4 regions of the Neorhizobium sp. T6_25 genome follow, and region 4 is predicted to be linked to each of the others. Evidence: predicted binding sites of a transcription regulator. Region 4 holds the regulator's gene; each other region holds the start of a gene.

Region 1 (7,414 bases), on a different contig from region 4:
AACGCCTATGACGGCGGCTGGCACATGGAAAGCCTGCGCGTCTGCCAATAGGTGGTCTGCGATGTGACGGATGGCAGCCGGTCCCAGGGCCGGCTGTTTTGCGTTGGGCGGCCTTGGATCAGGTCGCCGGTTTGATGCCGCACAACATCTCGCGCTTGCCGGCAAAGCCGGGCCGCCGCTCGACCGTGAAACCGGCGGCCTGCAGGTTCCGCCGCACGAAGCCGGCGGCCGCATAGGTGCCGAACGTGCCGCCGGACAAGGTCTTGTCGTAGATCGCCTGCATGATTTCCGGCGACCACATGTCCGGATTGCGCGATGGTGCAAAACCGTCGAGGAACCAGGCGTCGAAATCGGCCTCCGCCACCGAGACGCCTTCGAGCGCGGGGCCGCAGACGACCGTCAGCCGGGTCTGGGCGTCAGCGTCGATCACGACGTGGCCAGCGGGTTTGTCCGGCCAGGCCTCGATCAGCGCCTGCCGTTCCGCATCGATCTCCGGCCAGCGGGCAAGCGCCCGGTCGATCTCGTCGCGCTGCATCGGGTAAAGCTCGAACGAGGTGAAATGAAGCTTCGCGCCTGCGGATCGAAAAAGCTTCCACTGCCGCCATGTTTCGCAGAAGTTCAACCCGGTGCCGAAGCCGAGTTCGCCGATCCGGAAAGTCTGTTGCCTTTCCCAGCGCTCCGGCAGGCCCCAGCGCTCAGGCAGGCCATTGCCGGCCAGAAACGTGTGGCCGCATTCCAGCCGACCGTCGGTGCGGCAATAAAAGTGATCGCAAAACTTTTGCGAATAGGGCATATCGCCGTCATGCCAGTCCAGGGTCTGGCTTTCGGTCACACGAATTTCAGGATCACGGTCGCTCATGGGACATGCGGATAATCCTGCCGGCTCCGGTGGTCAATCTCATGTCCTTCCGCCATCCGCCGATCTCGTCATCCTCGGCGGCGGCATCATGGGCCTCTGGGCGGCGGTCAAGGCCGACCGGCTCGGTATCAATACCCTGCTTGTCGATGCTGGACCGCTGGGGCAGGGGGCGAGCGGCGGGCTGCTCGGCGCCCTGATGCCGCACATGCCGGACAAGTGGAACGACAAGAAACAGTTCCAGTTCGATGCGCTTCTGTCGCTGGAAGACGAGATCATCGAGCTCGAAGTCGAGACCGGCGTCGTCTGCGGCTACCGCCGCTCCGGCCGGCTGATCCCGCTGCCGAAGCCGCACTTACGGAAGATCGCGCTCGGGCACTCGGCCGATGCGGAAGCCTGCTGGCGGCGCGGCGACCGCCGTTTCCATTGGCATGTGCTCGACCGTCCCCCGCAAAAAGGGTGGCCGGATGCCTCATTCGCGGCTGCCGGACTGGTGCATGACACGTTTGCCGCCCGGGTTTCGCCGCGCGGACTCGTCTCGGCGCTGGTCGCTTATCTGCGGACGGCCAGCAATGTTCGGCTCGTCGAAGGCCTGGAGGCGGAGGCGATCGACCCCTCAGGAAATAGGATTATATTCCGAGGCGGCGAAAGCGTAGCCTTCGGTCACTGCATCGTCTCGGCCGGCCACCGGTCCTTCCCCCTGCTTCAGGGCATCTCGCCGCCGCTGAACCATGCGATCGGTCAGCCGGTCAAAGGGCAGGCAGCGCTCCTCAAGGCCGATGTCGATCCGTCCCTGCCGGTGATCTTCCTGAACGGCCTTTATGTGGTCGCCCATGAGGGCGGTCACGTCGCGGTCGGCAGCACCAGCGAGGATGTGTTCGACGACCCGTCCTCGACCGATTCCCAGCTGGACGAACTCATTGCGCGTGCCCGGGCGCTGGTGCCGGCCTTGGCCCGGGCCCCGGTCATCGAACGCTGGGCGGGATTGCGGCCGAAGGCGATCGATCGCGATCCAATGGTCGGCGCGCATCCCGATCACGCCCGAGTGATCGCGCTCACAGGTGGTTTCAAGGTGAGCTTCGGCATCGCGCACAGGTTGGCCGATGCTGCCCTCAATGCCCTGAACGGCCGGGAAATGCGACTTCCGGCGTCGTTCACGCTCGCCAATCACCTTGCCGTCGCCTCGCGTTAAACGCGAACTTTCAGTCCTTCGCGTCGTTATTCTGTCACGCAAATCACTTAACCCCCACGGTGGGGATTGTTGAGCAATGCGTAAAACATGGGGTTGCTGAAAAAGGACGTTCAGAAGGTGACGCATGCGCTATGCCATTCATTTCACGCCTCCGGCGCATGACCCGCTGACGCTTGCCGCGGCCCAGTGGCTCGGTCGCAATGCCTTTTCGGGCGAGGCGATGGAGCCGCCGGCGATCCGCGGCATCGGCATCCACGACATTGCCTTCAATACCGCGCTGCCGCGTCGCTACGGTTTCCACGCGACGCTGAAGGCGCCGTTCCGGCTGGCACCCGACGTCACCGAACCGATGCTGCTGCGCCACCTGATGCGCTTTGCGGGCACCCACAGCCCGTTCGAACTGCCGAAGCTCGAAGTCGTCCGGCTCGGCAATTTCTTCGGCCTTGCGCCGGTCGTCCCCTGCGATACCGCCCGGTTCCTCGCCGCTTCCGTCGTCCAGGAGTTCGACAATTTCCGCACGCCGCTGTCGGAAGCAGAGCTGGAGCGCAGCGATTCAGGCGATCTCTCGGCGCCGCAATTCGCCAACCTGTATCGCTGGGGCCACCCTTACGTGATGGACGAGTTTCGTTTCCACATGACGCTGACCGGCCCGCTGTCGCCGGTCGAGATGCCGCGTTTCGAAATTGCGCTGCGCGATTATTTCGAGCCCTATCTGAAAAAGCCGGTCGAAATCGCCAACCTGGCGCTGTTCATCGAGGAGGAGCCCGGCGCGCCCTTCCAGGTGCATTCACTGCACCCGATGGGACGAGTGGCGGCGCGCAAGATCGCCTGAGATTTTGGGTGCCGGCGGCGTCACTTTTGTTCAAGAGCAACCGCGCTGTCATCTGCTATATTCCCCCCATGGAGAATATCTCGCAGGAACAGGCCACCGACCACATGCCGCTGATGCCGGCAGAGGTGACCCGTTTCTGGCGCGACGATCGCTTCGGCGGCATGGAATGCCTGCGCGCGACGTTTCTCACCCACGAATTCGCGCCGCATGCGCATGATACGTTCAGCATCGGTGCGATCGAGCAGGGCATGCAGGTCTGCACCATCAAGGGCAGCCGTGAGAGCGCCGGGCCGGGCGGGCTCTACCTGATCAATCCGGGCGAGACACATGACGGTGCGCCCCGGGGTGGCGGTTATCGCTACCGGATGATCTATCCGGATGTCGCGCTGCTTCGCGAGATACTCGAAGACGTCACCGGCAAACCCTTCCGGGGCACGCCCGCCTTCGGCATCCAACTCCTCCACGACCAGGCGCTTGCCGACGCTTTCCACGAGGCGCACCGGACGCTGGAGGAGGGATCCGGCGCGCTCGAAGCCAGCCAGGCGATGTTCCTGGTGCTCGACGCAATGTTCCGTCGCCACGGCAGTTCGATCATCGTGCCGGCCGATTCGACCGAGCGCACCGCCGTGCGCCAGGCCCGCGACTACCTCACCGAGCATTTTGCATCCGATGTCGGGCTGGAGGAACTCGCGGCCGTCGCGGGGCTCAGCCGCGCCCACCTCATCCGCGCGTTCCGCAAGGAATTCCACATCACCCCGCATTCCTTCCTGACCGATATCCGCATCCGCGCGGCCCGCAAGCGGTTGAGGGAAGGAGGCCAGCCAGCCGAGATCGCCCTCGAATGCGGTTTTGCCGACCAGGCCCATTTCACCCGCCACTTCAAGGCCCGCACCGGACTGACGCCGGGGCAATACCGGGCTCGCTGATCACTTTCGTTCAAGACGGCTATCCGCTTGATCTCTAAGACCTCCGCCTCAACCGGAGTTTTTTCGACGTGAATGGCAATTCAAGATTTCTGGACTTCCTCGGCGGCATGCGGGCGATCTCGCCGCTGATCGCCGCAGTCATCCCGATCGGCCTCGTCTTCGGGGCGGTGGCGGCGACCAAGGGCCTTTCGCCGGCCGAGGCGGGGCTGATGAGCGCGCTCGTCTTTGCAGGCGGCTCGCAATTCGTGGCGATGGATATCTGGACTCATCCGGCCTCTTGGACCGGCGTCGGGTTTGCAGCCCTTTTGGTCAACATCCGCCACGTGCTGATGAGCGCCTCGCTCGGCACAAGGATGGAGGGTTTCGGCCAACCGGCGCGCTATCTTTCGATGCTGTTCCTCGCCGACGAAATCTGGGCGATGGCGGAGTTCCGGGCCAAGGTGGCGCGGCTGACGCCCGCCTGGTTCGCCGGCCTCGCCATGCCCTTCTATCTCGCCTGGGTGCTCTCGGGACTGGCTGGTGCCGCGCTCGGTGCCTTTCTCGGCGACCCGGTGGTGCTCGGGCTCGACTTCGCCTTCCCGGCGGTCTTCATCGTGCTGGTCATGGGGTTCTGGAAGGGACCGGAAACCGGCGCCGTGCTGCTGGCGAGCGGCGCGGCCGCCGTCGCCACCCAGCATTTCGTGCCGGGCGTCTGGTATATCGCCGCCGGTGCCATCGCCGGACTTGCCGCCGCCCTGGTGACCGGCAAGTCCCGGGATATCGAGGTGACGCCATGACTGTCGATCTCGCCACGTTCCTTGCCATCCTCGCCATGGCGGCTGCGACCGCGCTCACCCGGTTGAGCGGCCTCGTGCTCATCCGCCATGTCTCGCTCGAAGGCAGTCGCCGCAAGGCGATCGAATCGATCCCGCCCGCCGTGCTGATGGCCGTCGTCGCGCCGACTGCGTTTGCCACCGGGATTGCCGAAACCTTGGCCTGCGCGGTGACTGCTTTTGCGGCACTTCGGCTGCCGATGCTCGTTTCCGTGGCACTCGGGGTCGCCTCGGTCGCGATCCTTCGGGCGCTCGGCCTCTAAGCGTCGTTTCCATCTCGACATGGCCGGAAAGGGTGCGCTACCGTCCGGCCTCATTCGTCGAAGGTGACCCATGCAGGCAAAAGACTATCCGCGCGAACTCGTCGGCTATGGCCGTTCCACCCCTGATCCGAAATGGCCGGGCGGCGCCCATGTCGCGGTCCAGTTCGTGATCAATTACGAGGAGGGCGGCGAAAGCTCGATTATGGACGGCGATCCGGCCTCGGAAAACCTGCTGTCGGAAATCGTCGGCGCTGCCCCCTGGCCGGGCCAGCGCAACCTCAACATGGAATCGATCTACGAATACGGCTCGCGCGCAGGCTTCTGGCGGCTCTTTCGGATGTTTACCGAACTCAACGTCCAGACCACCGTCTATGGCGTGACGCTTGCCATGGCCCGCAATCCGGAAGCCGTCGCCGCCATGAAGGAAGCCGGTTGGGAAATCGCCAGCCACGGCTACCGCTGGCTGGAATACAAAGATTTCCCGGAGGCAAAGGAGCGCGAACACATCCTCGAAGCCGTGCGCCTGCATACCGAACTCGTCGGCGAGCGGCCCTACGGCATGTACCAAGGAAAGCCCTCCGACAACACGCTGAAACTGGTCATGGAAGAGGGCGGTTTTCTCTATTCTTCCGACAGCTACGCGGACGATCTACCCTATTGGGTACCCGGCCTCGACCGGCAACCGTTCCTGATCATCCCCTATACGCTGGAGACCAACGACATGCGGTTTGCGACAGCGCAGGGGTTCAACACCGGCGACCAGTTCTTCACCTACCTCAAGGACGCCTTCGACGTGCTTTACCAGGAGGGCAGGGAAGGCGCGCCGAAGATGATGTCGGTCGGCCTCCACTGCCGCCTCGTCGGTCGCCCCGGCCGCGCCGCCGCGTTGAAGCGTTTCATCGAATATGTGCTCAGCCACGACAAGGTCTGGATCCCGCAGCGGATCGAGATCGCCAGACACTGGCACGAACACCATAAGCCGGCGGCCGCGCTATGAGCGCGCGCGGGGATTTCATCGCGATGTTCGGTGGTGTGTTCGAGCACTCACCCTTCATCGCCGAGCGGGCCTATGATTCCGGGCTGATGCTGGTGCCGCTGACGTCCAAGAGCGTGCATGACGCGCTGACCTCGATCTTCCGCAAGGCAAGCCGCGAGGAACGCCTCGGCGTGCTGCGCGCCCACCCGGATCTCGCTGGCAAGCTGGCGATCGCCGGCGAACTGACCGAGGACAGCAAAAAGGAACAGGCCGGCGCCGGGCTCGACCGCCTGAGCGCCGCCGAACACGCTCGCTTCACCGATCTCAATACCGCCTATACGCAAAAATTCGGCTTCCCTTTCATCATCGCGGTCAAGGGCCTCACGAAAGACGATATCCTCGCGGCCTTCGAGAAGCGCATCGACAATTCTGCGGACGAGGAGTTCGACACCGCTACCGCCCAGGTGGAAAAGATCGCGCTCCTGCGCCTGCAATCGCTGCTTCCGGGACATTGAGGTCTTGGACGCTTCTTTCCTCGATCCTTTCCGTCGCATATATTGGCGATATCAGGAGTGACGCCGCCATGAGACCGTCGGAAGTGCTGGAGAAGAACCGGGAGGCGATCCGCGAAGCGGCAACACGCTTCAACGCGGCGAACCCGCGCGTGTTCGGCTCCGTTGCACGCGGCGAGGACGGGCCTGAGAGCGATATCGACATTCTTGTCGATGCGCTTCCCGGCACCACCCTGTTCGATCTCGGCGGACTGCAGGACACGCTCGAAACGCTGCTTCAGGTCAAGGTCGACCTCGTCACGTCCGGAGGCATCCGCAACTCGATGCGCGACCGGATACTGTCGGAAGCGGCTCCCATATGAGTGCTGACCGCCTGAGGGAATATCTCGACCAGATGCATTCCGCAGCCCTTCAAGCCTGCGACTTCGTGGCGGGGATGGAGCAGGAGACGTTTCTCGCCGACATTCGCACGCAGATGGCGGTCGGCATGGCATTGATCCTGATCGGCGAGAGTGCCGCGAGGATCATGACGCATCATCCCGACTTCCCCGTCGATCATCCGGAAATTCCGTGGTCGAAAATGAAGGGCATGCGCAATTTCGTCGTCCATGACTATTACGAGCTGGAGCTTCCCATCGTTCTGGAGACGGTGAAAACCTCGCTGCCGCAGCTTCTGTCCCAGCTCGACTCCCTGCGCAACTGGCGTGCCCAGGGCGAATGATGAAGACGAATGATCGAAGGCGAATGACGTGACCGAATATCTGGAAATCCTGCCCCTCACAAAGGAAGCCTTCGCGCGCTTTGGCGATGTCATCGAGGCCGATCCGGCGACCATGCGGCTGATCAACGACGGCACGACCGAGCGCTATCATGCGCTCGCCGAGCCCGTGGTGATCGGCGAGCCGGAGCGGCTGATCTTCAGCATCTTCCGCAGCAAGCCGCGGCAGTTCCCCTACGCGATCACCATGATGGAGCGGCATCCTTTCGCCAGCCAGAGCTTTTCGCCGATCTCCGGCCAGCCGTTCCTGATTGCCGTTTCGGATGA
Region 2 (7,414 bases), on a different contig from region 4:
GCCGTGACGAGATGGCCGAACTGGAAGAGCGCATCGCCAAGACCAAGCTGTCCAAGGAAGCCAAGGAAAAGGCCGATGCCGAGCTGAAAAAGCTCAAGCAGATGAGCCCGATGTCGGCGGAAGCCACCGTCGTGCGCAACTATCTCGACTGGCTGCTCGGCATTCCGTGGGCCAAGAAGTCGAAGGTCAAGGTCGACCTCAACAATGCCGAGAAGATCCTCGAAGCCGATCACTTCGGCCTCGACAAGGTCAAGGAACGCATCATCGAATATCTCGCCGTGCAGGCCCGCGCAACCAAGCTCAAGGGTCCGATCCTGTGCCTCGTCGGCCCTCCGGGCGTCGGCAAGACCTCGCTCGCCCAGTCGATCGCCAAGGCGACCGGCCGCGAGTACGTGCGCATGGCTCTCGGCGGCGTCCGTGACGAAGCCGAAATCCGTGGTCACCGCCGCACCTATATCGGCTCGATGCCCGGCAAGGTCATCCAGTCGATGAAGAAGGCCAAGAAGTCCAACCCGCTCTTCCTGCTCGACGAGATCGACAAGATGGGCATGGATTTCCGCGGCGACCCGTCTTCGGCCTTGCTCGAAGTGCTGGATCCGGCGCAGAACTCGACCTTCATGGACCACTACCTGGAAGTCGAATACGACCTGTCCGACGTGATGTTCATCACCACGGCGAACACGCTGAACATCCCGGCTCCGCTGATGGACCGTATGGAAATCATCCGCATCGCCGGTTACACCGAAGATGAGAAGCGCGAAATCGCCAAGCGTCACCTTCTGCCGAAGGCGATCAAGGAACATGCCCTGCAGCCGAACGAATTCTCGATCACCGACGATGCCCTGATGGCGATCAGCCAGCAGTACACGCGGGAAGCCGGCGTTCGTAGCTATGAGCGTGAGCTGATGAAGCTCGCCCGCAAGGCGGTCACCGAGATCATCAAGGGCAAGACCAAGTCGGTTGCGATCACCGCGGCCAACATCTCCGACTACCTCGGCGTTCCGCGCTTCCGCCACGGCGAAGCCGAGGGCGAGGATCAGGTCGGCGTGGTCACGGGTCTCGCATGGACGGAAGTCGGTGGCGAGCTGCTGACGATAGAAGGCGTGATGATGCCGGGCAAGGGCCGCATGACGGTCACCGGCAACCTCAAGGAAGTCATGAAGGAATCCATCTCGGCGGCGGCATCCTATGTCCGCAGCAGAGCCGTGGATTTCGGCATCGAACCGCCGCGCTTCGACAAGTCGGACATCCACGTCCACGTTCCGGAAGGTGCCACCCCGAAGGACGGCCCGTCGGCCGGTGTCGGCATGGCAACCGCGATCGTCTCGATCATGACCGGCATTCCCGTTCGCAAGGACGTGGCGATGACGGGCGAGATCACCCTTCGCGGCCGCGTGCTGCCGATCGGCGGCCTCAAGGAAAAGCTGCTTGCCGCCCTTCGCGGCAACATCAAGACCGTTCTGATCCCCGAAGAAAACGCCAAGGATCTGGCCGAGATTCCGGACAACGTGAAGAACAACATGGAGATCATTCCGGTTTCCCGCATGGGTGAGGTGATCCGTCACGCGCTCGTTCGTCAGCCGGAAGCGATCGAGTGGGATGGTACGGTGGAAACGCCGCTGATCACCACGGTCGAAGGCGTGGACGACGCAGGCGTTGCCGTCGCACACTGATCGATAGCCTTTTGGTTATGCCAAATTGGCACCAGCAATGAAAAAAGCCGGCAAAACGCCGGCTTTTTTTGTGAAAAATAACGCGGACCCCTTGTTTTTCAGGCGATTGCGGAGCTTTTGGGTTGCCACGGGCGGGCGCCTGACTATTGTCTGCCCCGATTACATGAGTCGTTCCAAAACCGTTTGAAAGGGGTGGAAACATGAATAAGAATGAGTTGGTATCCGCAGTGGCCGAGAAGGCCGGCCTCTCTAAGGCTGATGCCGCATCCGCTGTAGACGCCGTTTTTGAGACCGTACAGGCTGAACTGAAGAAGGGCGGCGATATCCGTCTTGCCGGTTTCGGCAGCTTCTCCGTTTCCCGTCGCGAAGCGTCCAAGGGTCGTAATCCTTCGACCGGCGCCGAAGTCGACATCCCGGCACGTAACGTGCCGAAGTTCTCGGCCGGTAAGGGCCTGAAGGACGCAGTCAACAGCTAACGCGCTGCCTTTAAGGCATCCTGTTACAGTCTCGCATTTGAAAAGGCCCGGGTTTTTCCCGGGCCTTTTTTACGAATTGCTAATCTCCGCCGGCCAGGACGCCGGATGCGAAAACTGTCATCTGCCTGTCACGACCGTGGCTCACAAGCCACCTGTGTTTCATGGACAGGAGGGCTTCCCATGACGTTTTCACTTCGTGCCGCGTTGACCGCAGCACTTCTTGCTTCGGTCGCCGTGCCGGCGAGCGCCGAGCAGGTTTTCAACCGCATCGCATCTTTCCCCGTCGCCGCCAATCTTCCCGCCGACAAGGACAAGCTGAGCGTCAGCTCGGCCGAAATCGTCACCGCCAGCGAAGACGGCATGACGCTCATCTATACCGATAGCCCGCTCGGCGCGATCGGGTTCATCGACATCACCGATCCGAAGGCCCCGAAGGCGCTTGGCGCGCTCACTTTCAAGGGCGAGCCGACCTCGGTTGCGTCGGTCGGCAAGAAGGTTCTCGCCGCCGTCAACACCGGCGAAAGCAAGCAGAAGCCGACCGGCATCCTCGCCGTCGTCGACATTGCGACGAAGAAGGTCGATCTGACCTGCGATCTCGGCGGCCAGCCGGACTCGATCACCGTCTCCAAGGACAAGACCTTTGCCGCGATCGCCATCGAGAACGAGCGCGACGAGGACGTCAACGATGGCGCCATTCCGCAGATGCCGGCCGGCGACCTGGTGATCGTCTCCCTGAAGGACGGCACCGCCGACTGCGCCTCGATCAAGCACGTGACGCTGACCGGCCTTGCCGGTGTCGCGCCGGAAGATCCGGAGCCGGAATTCGTCGCCATCAACGACAATGGCGAAATTGCCCTGACAATGCAGGAAAACAACGAGATTGTCATTATCGACGGCAAGACCGGCCAGGTCACCGGCCACTTCTCCGCCGGCAAGGCCGATCTCGAAGGCATCGACAACAAGACCGACGGCCAACTGTCCTTCACCGGCAAGGCTTCGGCGCTGCGCGAGCCTGACGCCGTCAAGTGGCTCGACAACAACCGCCTCGTGGTCGCCAACGAAGGCGACTGGAAGGGCGGCTCGCGCGGCTTCACCATCTTCGACCGCACCGGCAAGGTTCTCTACGAATCAGGTGCCTCGCTAGAGCGCGCGGTTGCCCGTCTCGGCCATTTCCCGGAAAAGCGCGCGCGCTCGAAGGGCATCGAGGTCGAAGGCATGGAAGCCGCGACCTTCAACGGCCAGAAGTATCTCTTCCTGCTCGCCGAACGCGCCTCTGTCGTCGCCGTCTACAAGGACACCGGCGCCGAGCCGCAGCTCATGCAGATCCTGCCCTCGGGCATCTCGCCGGAAGGCGCCGTCGCCATTCCGGGCCGCAACCTGTTTGCGACCGCCAATGAAGTCGATCTCGGCAAGGACGGCGGCGCCCGTTCGCATGTGATGATCTACGCCCTGGAAGAAGGCGTGGCCAACTATCCGAAGCTCGTCTCCAAGGACGTCGATGGCAACGTGCTCGGCTGGGGCGCTCTCTCGGGCCTGGTCGGCGACGCCCAGAAAGACGGCATCCTCTATGCCGTCAGCGACTCGGTCTACACCATGCAGCCGTCGATCTTCACCATCGACACCACCAGGAAGCCCGCCGAAATCACCGGCGTCCTGCGCATCACCCGCGGCGGCCAGCCGGCCCAGAAGCTCGACATCGAAGGCATCGCGCTCGACGGCAAGGGCGGTTTCTGGCTGGCGTCGGAAGGCGACTCCGCCAAGCTGACCGGCCATGGCCTCTACAACGTCGACGCCAAGGGCGAGATCAAGGCCGAGATCGGCCTGCCCGCAGACCTGCTCGCCGGCGAGACCCGCTTCGGTTTCGAAGGCGTGACGACGGTCGGGTCAGGCGACGACATGGTCCTGTGGATGGCGATGCAGCGCGAATGGAAGGATGACCCGAAGGGCACCGTCAAGCTCGTCTCCTACAAGCCGAAGTCCAAGGAATGGGGCGCCGTGCGCTACCCGCTCGACAAGGCCGGGGCAGGCTGGGTGGGTCTTTCGGAAATCACAGCCCATGGCGATTATGTCTACATCATCGAGCGCGACAACCAGATCGGCGATGCCGCCAAGCTGAAGAAGCTCTATCGGGTGGCGATCGCCGACCTGAAGCCGGCCAAGATCGGCACCGAACTGCCGGTGGTGAAGAAGGAAGAAGCCCACGATTTTATCCCGGATCTGAAGGCTTCGAACGGCTACGTGGTCGACAAGCTCGAAGGCTTCACCTTCGACAAGTCCGGCAAGGCCTTCGCCGTCACCGACAACGACGGCGTCGACGACAGCTCCGGCGAGACGCTGTTCTTCCCGGTCGACCTCAAGGGCACTCACTGAGCACCTCAAGACTGAAACGGAAAAAGGCCGGGTTTTGCCCGGCCTTTTTGTGTTTCTGGGAGGGCGTAACCGGTAGCCCTCAGTGCTCGATCTGCCATTTTTGAGGGGCAGGCCCCTTTTTGCCTTGGCAAGTTCCCTACCAGCGCTGATGCACGTGCGGAGCAACCAGCCGCGCATAAATTTCCATGGTCGCCGTCATCACGTCGGCCGAAAGTGCGGCAAGCTCTGCCGCCGCCGCATTGCCCTTGGCCTGCGCCTCGTTGCGGGCGCCCGGAATGACGACGGTAACGGCCTCGTTCATCAGGATCCATTTCAGCGCGAAAGCCGCCATCGACGCTCCCTGCGGCACCAGCTTGCGGACTTCCTCGACCGCCTGGAGGCCGACTTCGAACGGTACGCCGGCAAAGGTCTCGCCGACATCGAAGGCATCGCCATGACGGTTGAAGTTGCGGTGGTCGTCCTTGGCAAACGCCGTGTCGCGGGTGATCTTGCCCGAGAGCAGCCCGCTGGCGAGCGGCACGCGCACGATGACCGCGACGTTCTTCCGCCTGGCCTCATTGAAGAACAGGTCGGCCGGGCGCTGGCGAAAGATGTTGTAGATGATCTGGATGCTGGTGACGTCGGGATACTCGATCGCCTTCAGCGCTTCCTCGACCTTCTCGACGCTGACGCCGTAATTCTTGATCTTGCCAGCGCGACGCAGATCGTCGAGCGCGCCAAAAACTTCCGGACGGTAGAGGACTTCGGTCGGTGGGCAGTGGAGCTGCACGAGGTCGAGGCTGTCGATTTCGAAGTTCTTAAGGCTGCGGTCGATGAAGCCCTCGAGATTGCCCTTGGTATAGCCGTCAGCGACATGCGGGTTCAGGCGACGGCCCGCCTTGGTCGCAACCATCGGGCGATCGCCTCCGCGCGATTTCAGGACGCCGGCAATGATCTTTTCCGAGCGGCCGTCGCCATAGACGTCGGCGGTATCGATGAAGGTGACGCCGGCATCGAGCGCCGCTTCCAGCGCCTTGGCCCCGTCCGCTTCGGCGACGTCGCCCCAGGAGCCGCCGATCTGCCAGGCGCCGAAACCGATCTCGCCGACGGTGAAGGATGTGCGTCCGAACGCGTGGTTTCTCATGATGTCCTCCGAATAAGATTGGGCTATCCACAGGCTGCGGAACCCTGAGCTTTCTTCGTGCCCGGCATTTGCCTAAAACACCTGATCTGCTCCGGCAACCGAAACAAGCGATTCGATGACCTCCTTCCGATTCATTCACGCCGCCGACCTGCATCTCGGCAGTCCTTTCCAGGGGCTGGCGTTGAAGGATGCCGCGATTGCCGAACTGTTCATCGAGGCGAGCCGCAGGGCGTTTTCAGGCCTGGTCGACCAGGCGGTCGAACGCAAGGTGGACTTCTTTATCGTCGCCGGCGACGTCTATGACGGCGACTGGAAGGACAACAAGATCGGCCTGTTCTTCAACCGCGAAGTGGCGCGGCTGGAACGCGCCGGTATTCCTGTCTTCCTGCTGAAGGGCAATCACGACGCCGAAAGCGTCATCACCAAGACGATCACCCTGCCGAAGAATGTCAGCGAGTTCCCGGTCAACAAGCCGGGCAGCTTCAGGCTGGACCACTTGAAGGTGGCGCTGCACGGCCAGGGCTTTGCCGAACGTTCGGCGGTCGAGAACCTGTCGCTCGCCTATCCGAGGCCGGAACAGGGCTGGTTCAATATCGGCGTGCTGCACACCTCGCTCACCGGCCGCGAGCCGCACGCGCCCTATGCGCCGTGTTCGGTCGAGGACCTGCGCTCGCGCGGTTACGACTACTGGGCGCTCGGCCACGTGCACGATTTCGAGATTGTCGCCGAAGACCCGCTGGTGGTCTTCCCCGGCAATCTCCAGGGCCGCTCGATCCGCGAGCAGGGGGCGAAGGGCGCGGTCTTGGTGACCGTCGAGGACGGTCGTATCACCCATGAGCGGATCATCACCGACAGCGCCCGCTTTGCCGAACTCGTGGTCCTGGTCGAACCGGACGACAACATCCCGGCGATCCTGCGCCGCATCGAGAATGCGCTGGAAGATGTCGTCGAACGGATGGAAGGCCGGCCGCTGGCGCTGCGCATCCGTCTCACGGGCAAAAGCCGCTTCCGCAACGAAGTCATGGCCCGTGCCGAGGATTTTCGCGACGAGGTGCAGGCCGCCTGCCATCGCTCCCACCAGGATATCTGGCTCGAAAAGCTGGAAGTGCGGCTGGAACCGGCAACCAACGGCGCGCGCGTCGCGGCCGACATGCTTGGCCTCGAAGGCCTCATCCCCATGGACGGCTTCCCGCCGGAACTGCTCGCCGATGCCAACGCCAAGATCGCCGAGATCACCGCCCGCCTGCCGGGCGGCATCGGCGCCGGCGACCTGGCGCTCGGCGATGACGCTGAAGCCCTGCTGGCGGAGGCCCGCGATCTCCTGCTCTCGCGTGTGGCGAGGGCTGGCTGATCCATGCGTTTCAACCGCCTCGACATTCTGCGCTACGGCGCACTGACCGACCGGACGCTGACTTTTCGTCCGGACGCCAGACTGCATGTGATGTACGGACCGAACGAGGCCGGAAAATCCTCGGCGCTGTCGGCGATCTCCGACCTGCTGTTCGGTTTCCCGACTGCCGCCGACTACAGCTTCCTGCATGATGCGACAGCGCTCCGCGTCGGTGCCGCGATCACGGCGCGCGACGGGCAGGCGCTCGAATTCCGCCGTCGCCGCGGCCGCAAGAACACGCTGCTCGCCGCCAACGAGGCGGAAGAGGCCTTGGCGGAGGATGCCCTGGCACCGTTCCTCGGCACCCTGTCCCGCGATGTGTTCGAACGCGCCTTCGGGCTCGATTCCGCGTCGCTCAGGGCCGGTGGCGAGACGATGCTGA
Region 3 (7,414 bases), on a different contig from region 4:
GACTATTGGACAAGGGGACTTGTCCCCCTATCCAAAGGTATGATCGAGACCCACTGAAATTGTCTGGCCACCTTCGGAAGCCTGCGTGTCTGCCCGCGCCACATCAAAAAAGTTCGGGGATGATGGCTCCCGAGCTGTTGCTTTCTTTGGCAGTCGGTGAAGCGGCGCGGGTTCAGTCGAAAGCATCTTCGGTGAGATTACGCCGGTCTGGAGGCCTGACGGCGGAGGAGTTGCCCGGCCGGTTTAGCAATGAACCGCTGTTGCGCTTCATCTGCGCAAAAGCGGAAGCAGTTGGTCGCCCTGTCGCTTGATCTCCTGGAGATAAGGCGTGTCGGAGAGCACGAAATGGGTGATGCCGAGATCCTCGTATCTGCGCAGCGAACGGGCCACGTCTTCGGCTGAGCCGACCAGCCAGGTGGTGCCGGCACCGCCGCCGCCGAATTTTCCAGGCGCGGTGTAAAGGTTGTCGTCGAGGACGTCGCCGCGCTCGTGCAGTTCGAGCAGCCGGCGCTGGCCGACGGCGACCGGCTTTCCGTGGTCGTTCCAGTTGCCGGCCTTGCCCTTGGCCATCTCGGCGACCTTCGCCTCGGCATCGGCCCAGGCCTGCGCGGTCGTGTCGCGGACGAGGGTGGTGATCCGCAGCCCGAATTGAAGCGGAGGAAGGTCGCGGTCAAGCTGCCTGCTCAGCGCCTTCAGCCGTTCGATCCTCTCCCGCACGCCGTCGAGCGGTTCGCCCCAGAAAAGCTGGATATCGGCTTCCGTCGCGGCCACCCGCTCGGCGGCTTCGGAAGCTCCGCCGAAATAGAGTTTCGGGTGCGTGCGGTCGCCGCGGGGTTGGAGGCGAGGCTCGATCGTAGAACCGGTGACCTGGAAATGCTCGCCCTTGAACGTGATGTTCTCCTCGGTCCACAGCCGGCGGACCAGCCGCATGAATTCCCTGGTACGGGCATAACGATGCGCCTGGTCACCTTCGCTGTCGCCATAGGCGGCGAGGTTGTCCTGACCCGAGACGATGTTGATCCGCACCCGACCGCCGCTCAGATGATCGAGCGTTGCCGCGGCCGAGGCGAAGTTCGCCGGCCGCCAATAACCGGGGCGGATGGCGATCAGCGGCTCGAAGGTGGTGGTGCGGGCGGCAAGGGCGGTTGCGATGGTGAACGTATCCGGCCGACCCCAGCCGGTGCCGACGAGCGCGCCCTTCCAGCCGTGCTCCTCCAGCGCCTTGGCCTGGCTGGTCAGCGTCTCCAGGCTGTTATGGTTCTCGGTTGAGGAATCGCCGCGATGGCCGGCTTTGACGTCGTTCGGGATGTACCAGAGGAACTCGGAATTGCTGCTCATGTTATCGACCTGCATCTGAAATAGGGAAATGAGTGGGAGGCATCGCGGCGCACGCCAGCCGGGTTCGAGAGGTTCCGTCAGACGACGATCGGGTTGAGGGCGCCGTCCATGCCGATCACGACTCCGGTGACGTAGCTCGCCTTCGAAGAGCTCAGGAAGGTGACGACGCTGGCGATCTCCTCGGGCGTCGCCATGCGGCCGAGGGGGATGCGCTGGACCAGTTTTTCGAGCGCCGCCTGTTCGCTGATGCCATGGAGATCCGCCTCCGCCCGGAGGCCCTCGGTTACCCGCTCCGTTTCGGTATTGCCGGGATTGATGCCGACGATGCGCAACCCGCTGGCGGCGTAGGCGTTTGCAAGGCCGACGGTCGCCAGCATCAGCGCCGCATTGGCGGCCCCGCCCGGAAGGTGGATCGGCGATGCGACCTTGCCGCCACCGCCGATGACATTGACGATCACACCCGTCCGCCGGGCCGCCATCCGTTTGACCACCGGATCGATGACGTTGATGTAGGAGAAATATTTGGCGTCCATCGCGGCACGCCAGTGGGCCGGGCTGAGGTCCTGGGGTGGCGTGCGGCGCGCGGCTCCCGCGCAGTTGACGAGAATATCCAGCGCTCCCACGTCGGCTTCGATCTTGTCGACGAGCGACAGCGCCTCGTTTTCCGATATCAGATCGGCCGCAAAGCCGATTGCGCCGGGCAATTTTGCCAGAGCCGCGTCGATATTCGCCTGGGAACGCGAGCAGATGACGACGCGTGCGCCTTCGGACAGGAGAGATTGGGCGCAGGCAAGGCCGATGCCCTTGGAGCCGCCCGTGATCAATGCCGTCTTGCCGTTCAAATCGAGTTGCATGGTGCGCCGCTTTCCTCAAAATCCAGGGGAGAGGCTAGGCTCTCGAGGATATTGGAACAAGCAAAAGGCAACTGCCGCGGTCCCGGTTACGGGGAAACGGTTCCTTAGTTAGCTGCGCAGGGAGGCAACTCTTCCATGCGGGGCGCGTGACACGTTTTGCCGGCTTTGCCGAGACGGCGATGTCTGCTGGAGCCGATCCGGCTCCGCCATTCCTACCCTCGGATGATTTCCTCATGGGCCATCGCGGCCTGCAGCAGTGTCTCATCGCAATTGGCGTTGGCGGACAGGAGGAAGCCGATCGGCATGCCCGCATCGCCGGTGCCGCAGGGGATGGAGACGCCGCACCAGTCGAGGAAGTTGCCGAAGCCGGTATTGCGCAGCGTCCTGCCGTTGGTGGCAAAGAACAGCTCGTCGTCCTTTTCGAGCGGCGCGATCGGCGGCGCCACATGCGCGACCGAAGGCATGGCGACGAAGCGGTCGCCGATCAGTGCCTCGGTTTCGGCGATCATCCGGGCGCGGTTTTCGACGATGGCGATATAATCGGACAGGCTGGTCTTTTCGCCGAGGCGGGTGCGGGCGACGACACGGTGGTCCATCTCCACGGCATCCGGCCCCGACAGCTTCTCGCGATGCAGGGCGAAGGCTTCGGCGGTCACCATCGGACCATATTTCACCATCAGCTTCGGAAGTTCGTCGAAGGTCGGGAAGGCGAGGCGGGTGATCCTGGCTCCGGCCTTTGCAAGGCGCTCGATCGCCGCTTCGAAGGCGGCCACCACGCCCGGCTCGGCGCCGTCGAGGACGATATTGGTCGGGATGACGATATCGAGGGATTGGGCCGGCTGGCGGGCCGTCTGAGGAACTGCGAGCCCGCGCATGGCGGCATCCACCCAGACCGCATCCTGCACCGTGCGGCAAAGCGGGCCGAGCGAATCGAGACTGGTCGCCAGCGGATAGACACCGTTCATCGCATAACGGCCGCGGGTCGCCTTGTAACCGACGATGCCGTTGAAACCCGCCGGGATGCGGATCGAGCCGCCGGTATCGGTGCCCATTGCGACGGGCACGAGGCCGGCCGCGACCGCGACGGCGGAACCGGAGGAGGAGCCGCCGGGAATGCGCGGCGCATCCTTGCCATGCGGATTGTGCGGCGTGCCGTAATTCGGATTGATGCCGATGCCGGAAAAGGCGAATTCGCTCATGTTGGTGCGGCCGACCGCGACCATGCCGGCCTGTTTCAGCAGGTCGACGATCGCTGCGTCCTTGGCGGCGGGAGCGGCCTTCTTCAGCACTTTCGAGCCGGCGGTGGTCGCCATTCCCTCGATGTCGAAGAGGTCCTTCCAGGCAATCGGGATGCCGTCGAGCAGGCCGAGCGAGCGGCCTTCCTTGATGCGCGTCGAGGATGCCTGCGCTTCCGCGAGGGCGCGATCTTCGAGAAGCGAGATGAACACGGCCTTGTCGGGGTAGGCCTTGATGCCGGCCAGCACCGATTCCGTGACTTCGACGGGGTCGACCTTGCCCATCTGGATGAGCGTGGAAAGCTCGGCGATCGACATCGCTCCAAAGGTTTTCGTCAAGGCAGTCATTCTCCTCATTCCGTTACTGGCGGGCGACAGATGTATCGGATATTTTGGCAATGGGTAGAGGATTTATCGGCTCGGCTGATGGTATGGAACCTCCCGCATATCCGCGAAGTTCAGAGAGTCCACCGCGTCAGCGGGACATCGGGAAGGATCAGCCCATGAGAAACATCATCGCCACCGTCGGTCTCGTGATCGCGCTTGCCGGCTGCAGCACGGACGGCGGCGGAACCACCGGCGCACTCGACATCGGTCCGGGCATCCGGCCGATCCCCGGCAGCATCACCTATGGGGGCCAGCCGCGCACCAAGCTCACCAAGGCGCCGATCGGCAGCGTCGTGCCGCACGAGTTCCGCAACGAACTCGGCCAGCGGGTCGAGGAAAATTACATCATCCAGCCGGACCGCAGTCTCAAGCTGGTCAACCGGCGGGTGTTTCGCGATCCGTTCGGGTTCGACGATTGATGAACTTCAAGCGGATATGGCCGCCCAGGCACGTTCGGTAGCCACCGGTTCGTCGGTGGTGATCTGATCCGGCTTCAGCGCCATCAGGGCGGAGAAGCTGCGGGTTTCGGCCTCGTCGAAACCGGCGTCCGGGTTCTTGAGGTTGAAGGTCCAGGCATCGACGAGCCTGCCGGCATCGTGGCAGAGGCCGATCAGGTCGAGCCCGTCCTTGGCGGCCTGCAACACCAGCTGCCAGGCGAGATAGATGGTGTCCGGCTCGGTCGGGCCGGCGATATCGGCGCGCAGATCCGTTTCGACGGCCTTTAGGCCTTCATGGCGATAGATCTCCACGAGCTTGCCGGTCGGGTCGATGCCGCGCTTGAGGCCCGGCAGTCTCTGCTTGATGGCGACGACAAGATCGAGATCGGCACCGCTGACGATGATCGAGGAGCCGGCATTGCCGAAATGATCGACAAGATGATCCATGCCGCGTACGCCGATCGCCTCCAGCCCGTCCTTCATGTCGAACTGCAGCAGGGCGTCCGGATGCGCTGTTTGAAGCATCGTCGCGAGATCCTCGCTGAGGATCGGCGGATGGCCACCCTGTAGAAGCGTCAGGCCGCGGATGGTTTCGGGCAAAGCCTCACGGATGAGGCCGTGGCCGGTGGTTTCACCTTCGAGTTCGTCGTCGTGCAGCACGACAAAACCGCCATCGGCGCGGACGCGCAGATCGAGTTCGCTCGATGCTCCGAGGCGAAAACCCTCTGCCATGACGCCGGCGGAAAACAGCGGGTCCTTGAAACTGCGGCGCAGGCGATGCCACTTTAGCCGGGTGAAACGACCCTGATGGGCGATGCCGAGGCCTGAAAATTCTGAAGCCATGAAATACCGTCTACGGTGAAGGGCAGCGATTCGATCGACGCCAGACTATTGTTTTGAAGCTGCCTGCCATAGATCGATGACAGAAGTTTCGTGCCGAACCTCAAAAGCCGCAATTGCGCCCGGCAGGCAACTGCTTGTTATAGAGGTCTGCGGGATAAATACCGGAAAACACGTTTTGTCTCCTGTCACGAAAGGCAGATTTCCATGTCCCATGACGCGAATTGGGCGCCTCTTCCTCCCTATAGCACCGGCCCGCGTGGCCGTTGCCCGCGTTGCGGCCAGGGACATCTGTTCAACGGGTTCCTGTCGATGCGGCCGGCTTGCGAGGTTTGCGGCCTCGATTATTCCTTCGCCGATCCTGGAGACGGTCCCGCCTTTTTCGTCATGTGCTTCGGCTGCATTCCGAGCATTGCGCTTGCGGTCTGGATCGAGACCAGTTTCCAGCCGCCATTCTGGGTGCATCTGCTGATCTCGCTACCTTTCCTGCTCCTCACCTGCCTTGCGCCGATGCGGCCGCTGAAGGGCTGGCTGGTCGCGAGCCAGTATTTTTACAAGGCAGGGCCTGGCAAGATCGACCGGGGGCCATCATCGCCTGTTGACGGCGAGAACGGCGGCTGACCGAAAGGACTTCGGGGCTCGCGTTAAAACCGAGCCGGAAGATGAGGAACATTCTTCTTCCCAAACCATTCGGCAGGTGACAGTTCAAGGAGCCTGCAATGTCCGCTGCCGATGAAATCGAAATGGAAACGCGCCGAAGGTCGCTCGCGGTCGAGGGGGCGATGCTCATGCTGATCGACGGTCTGGCCGCCCGGGGCACCATCTCTGCGGACGAGGCGGAGGACATGTTGCGGATCCTGTCGAAGAGCTCGGATTCCTCGGCGACCCGGGCCGCAAGCTCGCTCCGGATCGTCAATCAGCTGAAACGCCTGCGGCGTGGCGACGGAGCAATCACCCCGGGGGCGTGAACCGGAAGGCGTGCTGGGTCGCGATTTCCTCTTTTTCTGATTGTGCATTTTGATCGGGAACATCTCCGGACGAGGCCAGTTGGGGCGGTCAGTTCGCGACCTCGACAACAAGGAAGATCTTGATGGCCCAGTATCCCACTCCGCCGTTTCCAGAACAGCAGCAGCCGATGCCGGGCTTTACCGGGCGCATGGATCCGGTGCCTGATCACGGCGAGCTCTCCTACCGCGGCTCCGGCCGGCTGGCCGGCAAGAAGGCGGTGATCACCGGCGGCGACAGCGGCATCGGCCGGGCGGTGGCGATCGCCTTTGCGCGCGAGGGCGCCGATCTCTTGATTTCCTATCTGGACGAAGACGAGGATGCCGAGGATACCAAGCGCCTGGTCGAGGAGGCAGGCCGCAAGGCGGTGCTGGTGCCGGGCGACATCAAGACCGCGGCGCATTGCCGGGCAATCATCGACAAGGCCGTCCAGGAGTTCGGCGGGATCGATATCCTCGTCAACAACGCCGCTCATCAGGCTACGTTCTCCGACATCGGCGATATCAGCGATGAGGAATGGGAACTGACCTTCCAGGTCAACATCCATGCGATGTTCTATCTCACCAAGGCGGCGGTTCCCCACATGAAGCCGGGGAGCGCCATCATCAACACGGCCTCAATCAATTCCGACACTCCGAACCCGACGCTGCTTGCCTATGCGACCACCAAGGGCGCGATCCAGAATTTCACGGCAGGTCTCGCACAGCTGCTGGCCGAAAAGGGGATACGCGCCAACGCGGTCGCGCCCGGGCCGATCTGGACGCCGCTCATCCCCTCCACGATGACGGAGGACCGTGTGAAGGAATTCGGCAAGCAGGTGCCGATGAAACGCCCCGGCCAGCCGGCCGAGCTTGCGACGGCCTATGTGATGCTGGCCGATCCGCTCTCCAGCTACGTTTCCGGCACGATGATCGCCGTCACCGGCGGCAAACCCATCCTGTAGTTAAGCTCTCCTCCCACGACAACAGCGGCGGCGTGGGTCCCACGCCGCCGTTCATGTTTGGCGGATACATTTTCTTTCTCAGGTGCGGCGGCCGACTTCCCGGGCCAGATCCTCGAAACAGATTTTGGTGCCTTGCTCGCTCGCCTCGTTTGCCAGAAGCAGGAGCCGGATCGGGAAGGCGATTGCCTTCTGATGGGACGTCGACACGGCGAGCGGCTTGTCGTCGGCAAGCACGGTGCGTTCGGCCACCTGCAGGGCGCTCTGAATGTCGGCATGGGAGACGACACCCTTTTCGACCAGAAGCCGGTTGATCGCGGCAACGGCGAGATAGAGGCCTTCGAGCTGCGGATTGGCGGTGTTCATGTCTCTGTCCTT
Region 4 (7,414 bases):
CTTGCCGAGGCTGATGACTTTGCGAAGCCGGCCGATATGGACATCGATGGCGCGCTCATCGACAGTCGTGTCGTCGCCCCATAGGGACGCCTTGAGCTCCGAGCGGGAATAGACCTTGCCCGGCGTCCGCATCAGGAATTCAAGGAGCTTGAACTCCTTCGGCCCGAGCTTGACCTCACGTTTCTGCCGGTGAACCCGATGGGCTTCCCGGTCAAGCGTGAGATCGCCGACCTTCAGCATATGGTCGAGAAGCGCCGGGTTCACGCGCCTGAGCAGGTTCTTCACACGGACAACGAGCTCGACCGGGGAGAATGGCTTTAGGAGGCAATCGTCGGCACCCGCCGCGAGTGCTATGAGGTGAAGGCCTTCGCCACCCGACGGCACAAGGAGGATGATCGGAAGGCGCGACAGGACAGGGTCGAGACGCACCTCGCGGCACACCTCGAGACCTCGCACGCCCGGAAGATCCGAACTCATGACCAGGATATCCGGCGGAACCGCTTTCAAGCGATTTGAGATCTCGGCTCCACTTGCCAGCATCGATACGACGAAGCTGTCGGCCACGAGGGCTTTCCGCAATATCAGGCGGAACGACTCGTCGTCGTCGACCAACAGGACCCGCGCGCTCATCTCGTGGCCACCAACTATGTTTCCATGGAGTATCCGGCGCCGCGGACGGTGCGGATGACATCCTGCATGTTGGAGAAGTTGAGTGCCTTGCGGAGTCTTCCCACATGGACGTCGACCGTACGCTCGTCGACGTAGATGTCATGGCCCCAGACGCCGTCCAGAAGCTGCGAGCGGGAAAAGACCCGCCCCGGCGCCGCCATCAGGAATTCGAGCAGGCGGAATTCGGTCGGGCCCAGACGCACTTCGCGGCTCTTGCGGTGGACGCGATGGGTTTCCCGATCAAGTTCGATATCGCCGCAACGGAGAACGCTTGAGAGCACCTCCGGACGGGCCCGGCGCAGCATGGCCTTGACGCGCGCCATCAGTTCCGGCGTCGAGAAGGGTTTTACCACATAGTCGTCGGCGCCGGTGGCGAGGCCGCGAACACGTTCGCTCTCCTCGCCGCGGGCCGTCAGCATGATAATCGGCAGGCGCTCGGTTTCCGGGCGCATGCGCAGCCGGCGGCAGAGTTCGATGCCGGAAACGCCGGGCAGCATCCAGTCCAGGATCAGAAGGTCCGGTACCCGCTCCTGAAGCCGAATTTCGGCTTCGTCGCCCCGCAAAACGGTATCGACCTCATAACCCTCGGCTTCCAGATTGTAGCGAAGAAGCACGCTCAGCGCCTCTTCGTCTTCTACGACAGCGATTTTCGGCAGCATTCTTGGCCTGCTCCGTCAGTTCTATTCGGTGATCGCGCCGAGCGTGTTCGACGAGTCGTCCTTCGGACGATCGCCTTCCGGCTGGGCGCCTGTCGTCATGTAGTAGATGGTCTCGGCGATGTTGGTGGCGTGGTCGCCGATACGCTCGATGTTCTTGGCGCAGAACAGAAGATGCGTGCAGGTGGTGATGTTGCGCGGATCCTCCATCATGTAGGTGAGGAGTTCGCGGAACAGCGAGGTGTACATCGCGTCGATTTCCTCGTCGCGGCTGCGGATCGCCTCGGCCTTTTCCGCCGAACGCGTCGCATAGACGTCGAGGACGTCCTTGAGCTGCACGAGGGCGAGATCGGAGAGATGTTCGAGGCCGCGGGCGAGCTTGCGCGGAACGCCGGTGCCCTGAACCGCGATGACGCGCTTGGCGGTGTTCTTGCCAAGGTCGCCGACGCGCTCCAGATCGGAGGCGATGCGCAGCGAACCGACGATCTCGCGAAGGTCGGCTGCAACCGGCTGGCGGCGGGCGATCGTGATGATCGCCTTGTCGCCGATCTCGCGCTCGGCGTGATCGAGGATCACGTCGTCGGAGATGACCTTCTGGGCGAGTGCGGCGTCGGAATTGACCAGCGCCCGCACGGCGTCCGAGCACATCTGCTCGGCGAGGCCACCCATTTCGGAAATGCGGCGGCTCAGGTATTTCAGTTCGTCGTCATAAGCCGACAGGATATGGGTCGATGCCATCTTCTAGTCCTCAAAATTGATTTTCAGGCGGCACAATCGGCTGGATCAGCCGAAACGGCCCATGATGTAATCCTGGGTGCGCTGATCGTCGGGATTGGTGAACATCTTGTCGGTGTCGTTCTCCTCGACGAGCTGGCCGAGATGGAACATGGCGGTGCGCTGCGACACGCGGGCAGCCTGCTGCATCGAATGCGTCACGATCACGATCGTGTAGTTGGCACGCAGCTCATGGATGAGTTCTTCAACCTTGGCGGTCGCGATCGGGTCGAGAGCCGAGCAGGGTTCGTCCATGAGGATGACTTCCGGCGACACGGCGATCGCACGGGCGATGCACAGACGCTGCTGCTGGCCGCCGGAGAGGCCGGTGCCGGATTCGTGCAGGCGATCCTTCACTTCGCCCCAGAGACCGGCGCGCTGCAGGCTCGCCTCGACGATCTGGTCCATGTCGGCCTTGTTCTTGGAAAGACCGTGGATGCGCGGACCGTAGGAAATGTTCTCGTAGATGGTCTTCGGGAACGGGTTCGGCTTCTGGAACACCATGCCGACGCGGGCGCGAAGTTCCACGACGTCGATGTTATTGTCGTAGATATCGTCCGTGTCGAGGGTGATCTTGCCTGTGACGCGGCAATTCTCGATCGTGTCGTTCATGCGGTTGAGGCAGCGCAGGAAGGTGGACTTGCCGCAGCCGGAAGGACCGATGAGAGCCGTCACAGTGTTTTCGCGGACGTTGAGGTTGACGTCGAAAAGCGCACGCTTTTCGCCGTAATAAACCGAAACGTCCTTGCCGATCATCTTGTGGGAAGCATCGCTCATCTTTTGGTCCAGCGCCTTTTCTACTGCCGATTCTGACATCATATTCATTGTCATACTCCTTCTACCAGCGCCGCTCGAAGCGACGCCGCAAGAGAATTGCGCCAACATTCATTAGGATGAGGAACAGGAGCAGGATGATGATTGCTCCCGAGGTACGCTCGACGAACGCGCGCTCCGCTTCGTTCGCCCACATGTAGATCTGGACCGGCAGCGCCGTCGACGGGTCAAGCGGCGTGGTCGGATAGTTGGCGACGAAGGCCACCATGCCGATCAGCAGCAGCGGCGCGGTTTCGCCGAGTGCGTGGGCCAGGCCGATGATGGTGCCGGTCAGGATGCCCGGCATGGCAAGCGGCAGGACATGGTGGAAGATCGTCTGCATCTTCGATGCGCCGAGCCCGAGGGCCGCCGCCCGGATCGAAGGCGGCACGGCCTTCAGCGCCGCGCGGGTCGCGATGATGATCGTCGGCAGCGTCATGAGGGTGAGCACCAGACCGCCGACGAAGGAGGCGGAACGCGGCAGGCCCATGAAGTTGACGAAGACCGCCAGACCGAGAAGACCGTAGACGATCGAGGGAACGGCCGCGAGGTTGTTGATATTCACCTCGATCAGGTCGGTGAACTTGTTCTTCGGGGCGAACTCCTCGAGATAGATCGAGGCGGCGACGCCGATCGGCAGCGCCAGGACAAGCACGATCAGCATCATGTAGAACGAGCCGATGAGCGCGACGCCGACGCCGGCGGCTTCCGGACGGCTCGATGCGCCGTTGACGAAAATGCCGCTGTTGAAATGCTTGGCAAGCGCACCGCTGTCGGAGAGCTGCGTCATCCAACCGAGCTGCTGGTCGTTGATCTTGCGGTTCTCCTGGCCGACGTTGAGGTCGATCTGGCCCTTGTAGGCCGAGTCGATATCGCCGGAGGCGAGCAGTCTTACCGTCTGCGTCGTTCCGATGATCGCCGGATTGGCGACCACCAGGTCACGCAGCTGAACGCGGACACCATCCGACAGCATCTGGCTGACTGCGCGGGCTGCGACACGGTCGTCCACGCTGACGTTGAGCAGCTTGGCGAGCGCGTTGCGGGCGACGACCGGATAGTTCGCCGTCATCAGCTTCTGCGGGTTGGTGGCCCTTTCGTTCTGCGGGTCGATGATCTGCTGCGAGAACTCGACCGGCATGGTGATCATGGTCTGCTGGAAGGCGGTGTATCCCTTGGAGACCACCGACCACAGGAGAAGCATCAGGAAGATGATGCCGAAGGAAAGCGCGGCGATGCCATAGGCGCGGAAGCGACGCTCGGCGGCGTAGCGGCCCTTGATGCCGATATCGCGACGGACGGACTTGGCCTTGGGGATGCCGGCGGCGGGAGAAACCACATCGGTCATTCGTACTGCTCCCGGTATTTGCGCACGATATAGAGCGCGTAGATGTTGAGGCAAAGCGTGATGGCGAACAGCGTGATGCCCAGCGCGAAGGCAACCAGGGTCTGCGGCGAGGTGAACTCAAGGTCACCCGTCAGCTGGTTGACGATCTTGACGGTCACGGTCGTCATCGGCTCGAACGGATTGATCTGCAGGCGGGCGGCAACACCGGCCGCAAGCACGACGATCATGGTTTCGCCGACGGCGCGCGATGCGGTCATCAGGAGAGCGCCGACGATACCCGGCAGAGCTGCCGGCAGGACGACCTTCTTGATGGTTTCCGACCGAGTGGCGCCGAGACCGAGCGAGCCGTCACGCAGGGCACGTGGCACTGCCGTGATGATGTCGTCCGATAGCGAGGACACATAGGGGATAAGCATGATGCCCATGACGAAACCAGCCGTCAGAACGCTCTGTGCCTGTATGAAGTTGGCATAGTCGCCGGTGACGAGGCCGTTCAGCTGCGAAGAAATGTCGCGAAGGAACGGACCGACCGTCGTCAATGCGAAGAAGCCGTAGACGATGGTCGGAATGCCGGCGAGCACTTCGAGCAGCGGCTTGGCAACCGAGCGGACCTTCGGCGAAGCATATTCCGACATGTAGATTGCCGAAAAGAGACCGATCGGAACCGCGAAGAGCATCGCGACGAAACCGATATAGAGCGTGCCGAGCAGCAGCGGAATGAGACCGAACTGACCTTCGGAGCCACCCGAACCCGCAGCGGCAAAACGCGGGTCCCATACCGTGCCGAAGAAGAATTCCCAGGCGGGAATGGCGGTGAAGAAGTGGGCAGCTTCCGTCAGCATCGATGCGACGATGCCGACGGTGGTCAGAATGGCGATCGAAGACGCGACGACGAGGCTGCCGAGGATCACTTTTTCCACCCGGTTGCGGGCGCGGAAGCGCGGCGCGATCTGGCGATAAGCAAAGAGGGCGCCGCCGATGGAAGCCCCCAGAACAATGATCGTCATGAGGATACGGCTGACGAAGGTCATCCTGTTCAGCTCGGCAGCGGCCTTGACCATGAAGGGCTGCGGATCACCCGCAAGCGGAACGCCCTTGGCGCCAAGCGCAGCACGAAGCTCCACCGGATTATTCTCGATGCGGGCGATTTCGTCGCCAGTCAGCGCATTCATGCCGCGGGCAATCGAGGTAATCATGCCGTAGCTCAGGCCCTGCTCGGCCTGCGATTGGGTTTTCACCTCTTCGGGAAACGCACCGCGCACCGAGGAGCTGATATACATGGGGCTGGCGACCAGCCAGACAAAAAGAATGACGACGGCCGGCAAGATCGCCCAGACGGCGACAAAAGAACCGTAATATCCAGGCCGCGAATGAAGTTTGGAGGAAATTCCTCCGACCAGTGCCATTGCATACCGGGCACCGGCGACGTAACCGGCTATGCCGATTATCGCCAAAATCAACAATATTAGTGATGTGTTCATCATAATCCCCCGGCGTACCGCCTTCGGCGGCAACCCATCACCGCCCAGCTCCGTTCATCGGAACCGATCGCATCGCCGTCGCGCCTCGCGCAACACCATCGCCGCAAAACCGACGATTCCCCACCGAGGCAAAAGCCTGCGGTCGGAGAGAAACGGCGCCGCCAGGAGCGGCGCCGTTCTTTTGATTACATGGTCTTGCCAGCGGTAAAGTCCTTGCGGGCCTGTTCGCGCTGGGCGTCCGGAGCGGCAACCAGACCGTACTCGATGAGCGGCGAGTCAGGGCCGATCATGTCGTCGGAGAGGAAGAACTCGACGTATTCCTTGAGGCCCGGGACGACGCCCAGGTGAGCCTTCTTGACGTAGAAGAACAGCGGACGGGAAACCGGATAGGTGCCGTCAGCGATCGTGGCTGCGGTCGGCTTGATGCCGCGCATGGTGGCGACCTTCAGCTTGTCGGCGTTGTTTTCGTAGAAAGCGAGGCCGAATACGCCGACGCCGGTCTTGTTGGCAGCGATACGAGCGAGCGTCTCGGTGTAGTCGCCGTCGATGTCCACGGCAACGCCGTCCTTGCGAACAGCAACGCAAGCCTTGGTCTGGGCGGCCTTCTCAGCGAGCTCCTTGGCGATGACGTCGGTTGCGCCGGAATCCTTGCAGCCTGCAGCAAGAACGTTCAGTTCGAAAACTTCGCGCGTGCCGTGCTTTTCGCCCGGGATGTAGGCGGCGATCGGGCCCTTCGGAAGCGTCGGGTTGATCTCCGACCAGTTCTTGTAGGGGTTGGCGACGAGCTTGCCATCAACAACGACCTGAGCGGCGAGAGCCTTGTAGATGTCCTTCGGCTCGAGCTTCATGTCGCCGTTGCTGCTGGCGGTCGCGAAAACGATACCGTCGTAGCCGATGCGGATTTCCTGGACGTCGGTGACGCCGGCCGCCTTGCAGGCTTCGGCTTCAGACTTGTTGATCGCGCGGGAAGCATTTGCAATGTCGATCGTGGCTTCGCCGACGCCCTTGCAGAATTCCTTGAGGCCGGCGCCGGTGCCGCCCGACTCGACGATCGGGGTCTTGAACTTCGGGAAGGCTTCGCCGAAAGCTTCCGCAACGATCTTCGCATAGGGAAGAACGGTGGAGGAACCGGCAACCTGAACCTGATCGCGAGCCGTTGCGACGCCTGCGGTGGCCAGCAGAATTGCGGCTACAGCGCAGCTTCCTAGATACTTCTTCATGGATTTCTCCCTTGGAATTCGGATTGACGCTTGGGCGTCGGCTACCCTCTATCTGTTGCTCATTACAGTTTTGTGACAGATTTATTTCATTTGTGAAAAGGACGCGCCCCAGCATTTGCACAGGTTTGCACCCTCCGTGCCCGCTCCGGCAGAAAGGACGGATATGGGTTATGACAGCAATATTGGCGAGGATCACCGGCGGCGCGGTCATTCCCCAGATGGGAAAGCCCAGGAAGATAGGCCCCCCGCGATATCGCCTTCAAGAGCGTGCGTTTCGGAATTTTATGGCTCACGCCCCGCCTCCTCCGTCAGGACTCGTACTTGTAGAGCGCCGCGCGATTGAACGGATCGATCTTCAGCGTCGAGACCCCTCGGAGGGCATCACCCCGCGGATCCGTGGCCGCCTCACACCTTGCATCGATCAGCATCGTCGTCCTCGCGGCAGTGTCGTACGGC

The links. Region 4 encodes PhoB, which activates phosphate uptake and scavenging genes when phosphate is short. Its sites were predicted from a motif close to TGTCATNNANCTGTCAT; they were not measured.
Region 1: the regulator PhoB is predicted to act here: its motif matches at 2,070-2,086, upstream of C5L10_RS07280 (DUF1045 domain-containing protein).
Region 2: the regulator PhoB is predicted to act here: its motif matches at 2,265-2,281, upstream of C5L10_RS29400 (esterase-like activity of phytase family protein).
Region 3: the regulator PhoB is predicted to act here: its motif matches at 5,160-5,176, upstream of C5L10_RS08095 (glycerophosphodiester phosphodiesterase family protein).

What each region holds. Positions count from the first base shown of each region.
Region 1 is NZ_PVBL01000004.1:157,910-165,323, reverse strand. It holds gene C5L10_RS07295 (hypothetical protein) at 1-51, shown strand, start outside; gene mnmD (tRNA (5-methylaminomethyl-2-thiouridine)(34)-methyltransferase MnmD) at 119-859, opposite strand; gene C5L10_RS07285 (FAD-binding oxidoreductase) at 858-2,048, shown strand; gene C5L10_RS07280 (DUF1045 domain-containing protein) at 2,173-2,880, shown strand; gene C5L10_RS07275 (AraC family transcriptional regulator) at 2,949-3,806, shown strand; gene C5L10_RS07270 (AzlC family ABC transporter permease) at 3,914-4,582, shown strand; gene C5L10_RS07265 (AzlD family protein) at 4,579-4,881, shown strand; gene puuE (allantoinase PuuE) at 4,952-5,878, shown strand; gene uraD (2-oxo-4-hydroxy-4-carboxy-5-ureidoimidazoline decarboxylase) at 5,875-6,372, shown strand; gene C5L10_RS07250 (nucleotidyltransferase family protein) at 6,441-6,731, shown strand; gene C5L10_RS07245 (DUF86 domain-containing protein) at 6,728-7,090, shown strand; gene C5L10_RS07240 (ureidoglycolate lyase) at 7,119-7,414, shown strand, end outside.
Region 2 is NZ_PVBL01000032.1:37,883-45,296, forward strand. It holds gene lon (endopeptidase La) at 1-1,673, shown strand, start outside; gene hupB (DNA-binding protein HupB) at 1,874-2,149, shown strand; gene C5L10_RS29400 (esterase-like activity of phytase family protein) at 2,330-4,519, shown strand; gene C5L10_RS29405 (aldo/keto reductase) at 4,656-5,642, opposite strand; gene C5L10_RS29410 (DNA repair exonuclease) at 5,758-6,993, shown strand; gene C5L10_RS29415 (YhaN family protein) at 6,997-7,414, shown strand, end outside.
Region 3 is NZ_PVBL01000004.1:315,046-322,459, reverse strand. It holds gene C5L10_RS08115 (LLM class flavin-dependent oxidoreductase) at 268-1,338, opposite strand; gene C5L10_RS08110 (SDR family NAD(P)-dependent oxidoreductase) at 1,416-2,192, opposite strand; gene C5L10_RS08105 (amidase) at 2,405-3,766, opposite strand; gene C5L10_RS08100 (hypothetical protein) at 3,931-4,233, shown strand; gene C5L10_RS08095 (glycerophosphodiester phosphodiesterase family protein) at 4,240-5,094, opposite strand; gene C5L10_RS08090 (DUF983 domain-containing protein) at 5,299-5,712, shown strand; gene C5L10_RS08085 (hypothetical protein) at 5,811-6,059, shown strand; gene C5L10_RS08080 (SDR family oxidoreductase) at 6,182-7,039, shown strand; gene C5L10_RS08075 (hypothetical protein) at 7,118-7,402, opposite strand; gene C5L10_RS08070 (NAD(P)/FAD-dependent oxidoreductase) at 7,399-7,414, opposite strand, start outside.
Region 4 is NZ_PVBL01000015.1:139,569-146,982, reverse strand. It holds gene C5L10_RS20285 (winged helix-turn-helix domain-containing protein) at 1-630, opposite strand, end outside; gene phoB (phosphate regulon transcriptional regulator PhoB) at 645-1,328, opposite strand; gene phoU (phosphate signaling complex protein PhoU) at 1,350-2,063, opposite strand; gene pstB (phosphate ABC transporter ATP-binding protein PstB) at 2,109-2,924, opposite strand; gene pstA (phosphate ABC transporter permease PstA) at 2,938-4,257, opposite strand; gene pstC (phosphate ABC transporter permease subunit PstC) at 4,254-5,738, opposite strand; gene C5L10_RS20255 (substrate-binding domain-containing protein) at 5,924-6,958, opposite strand.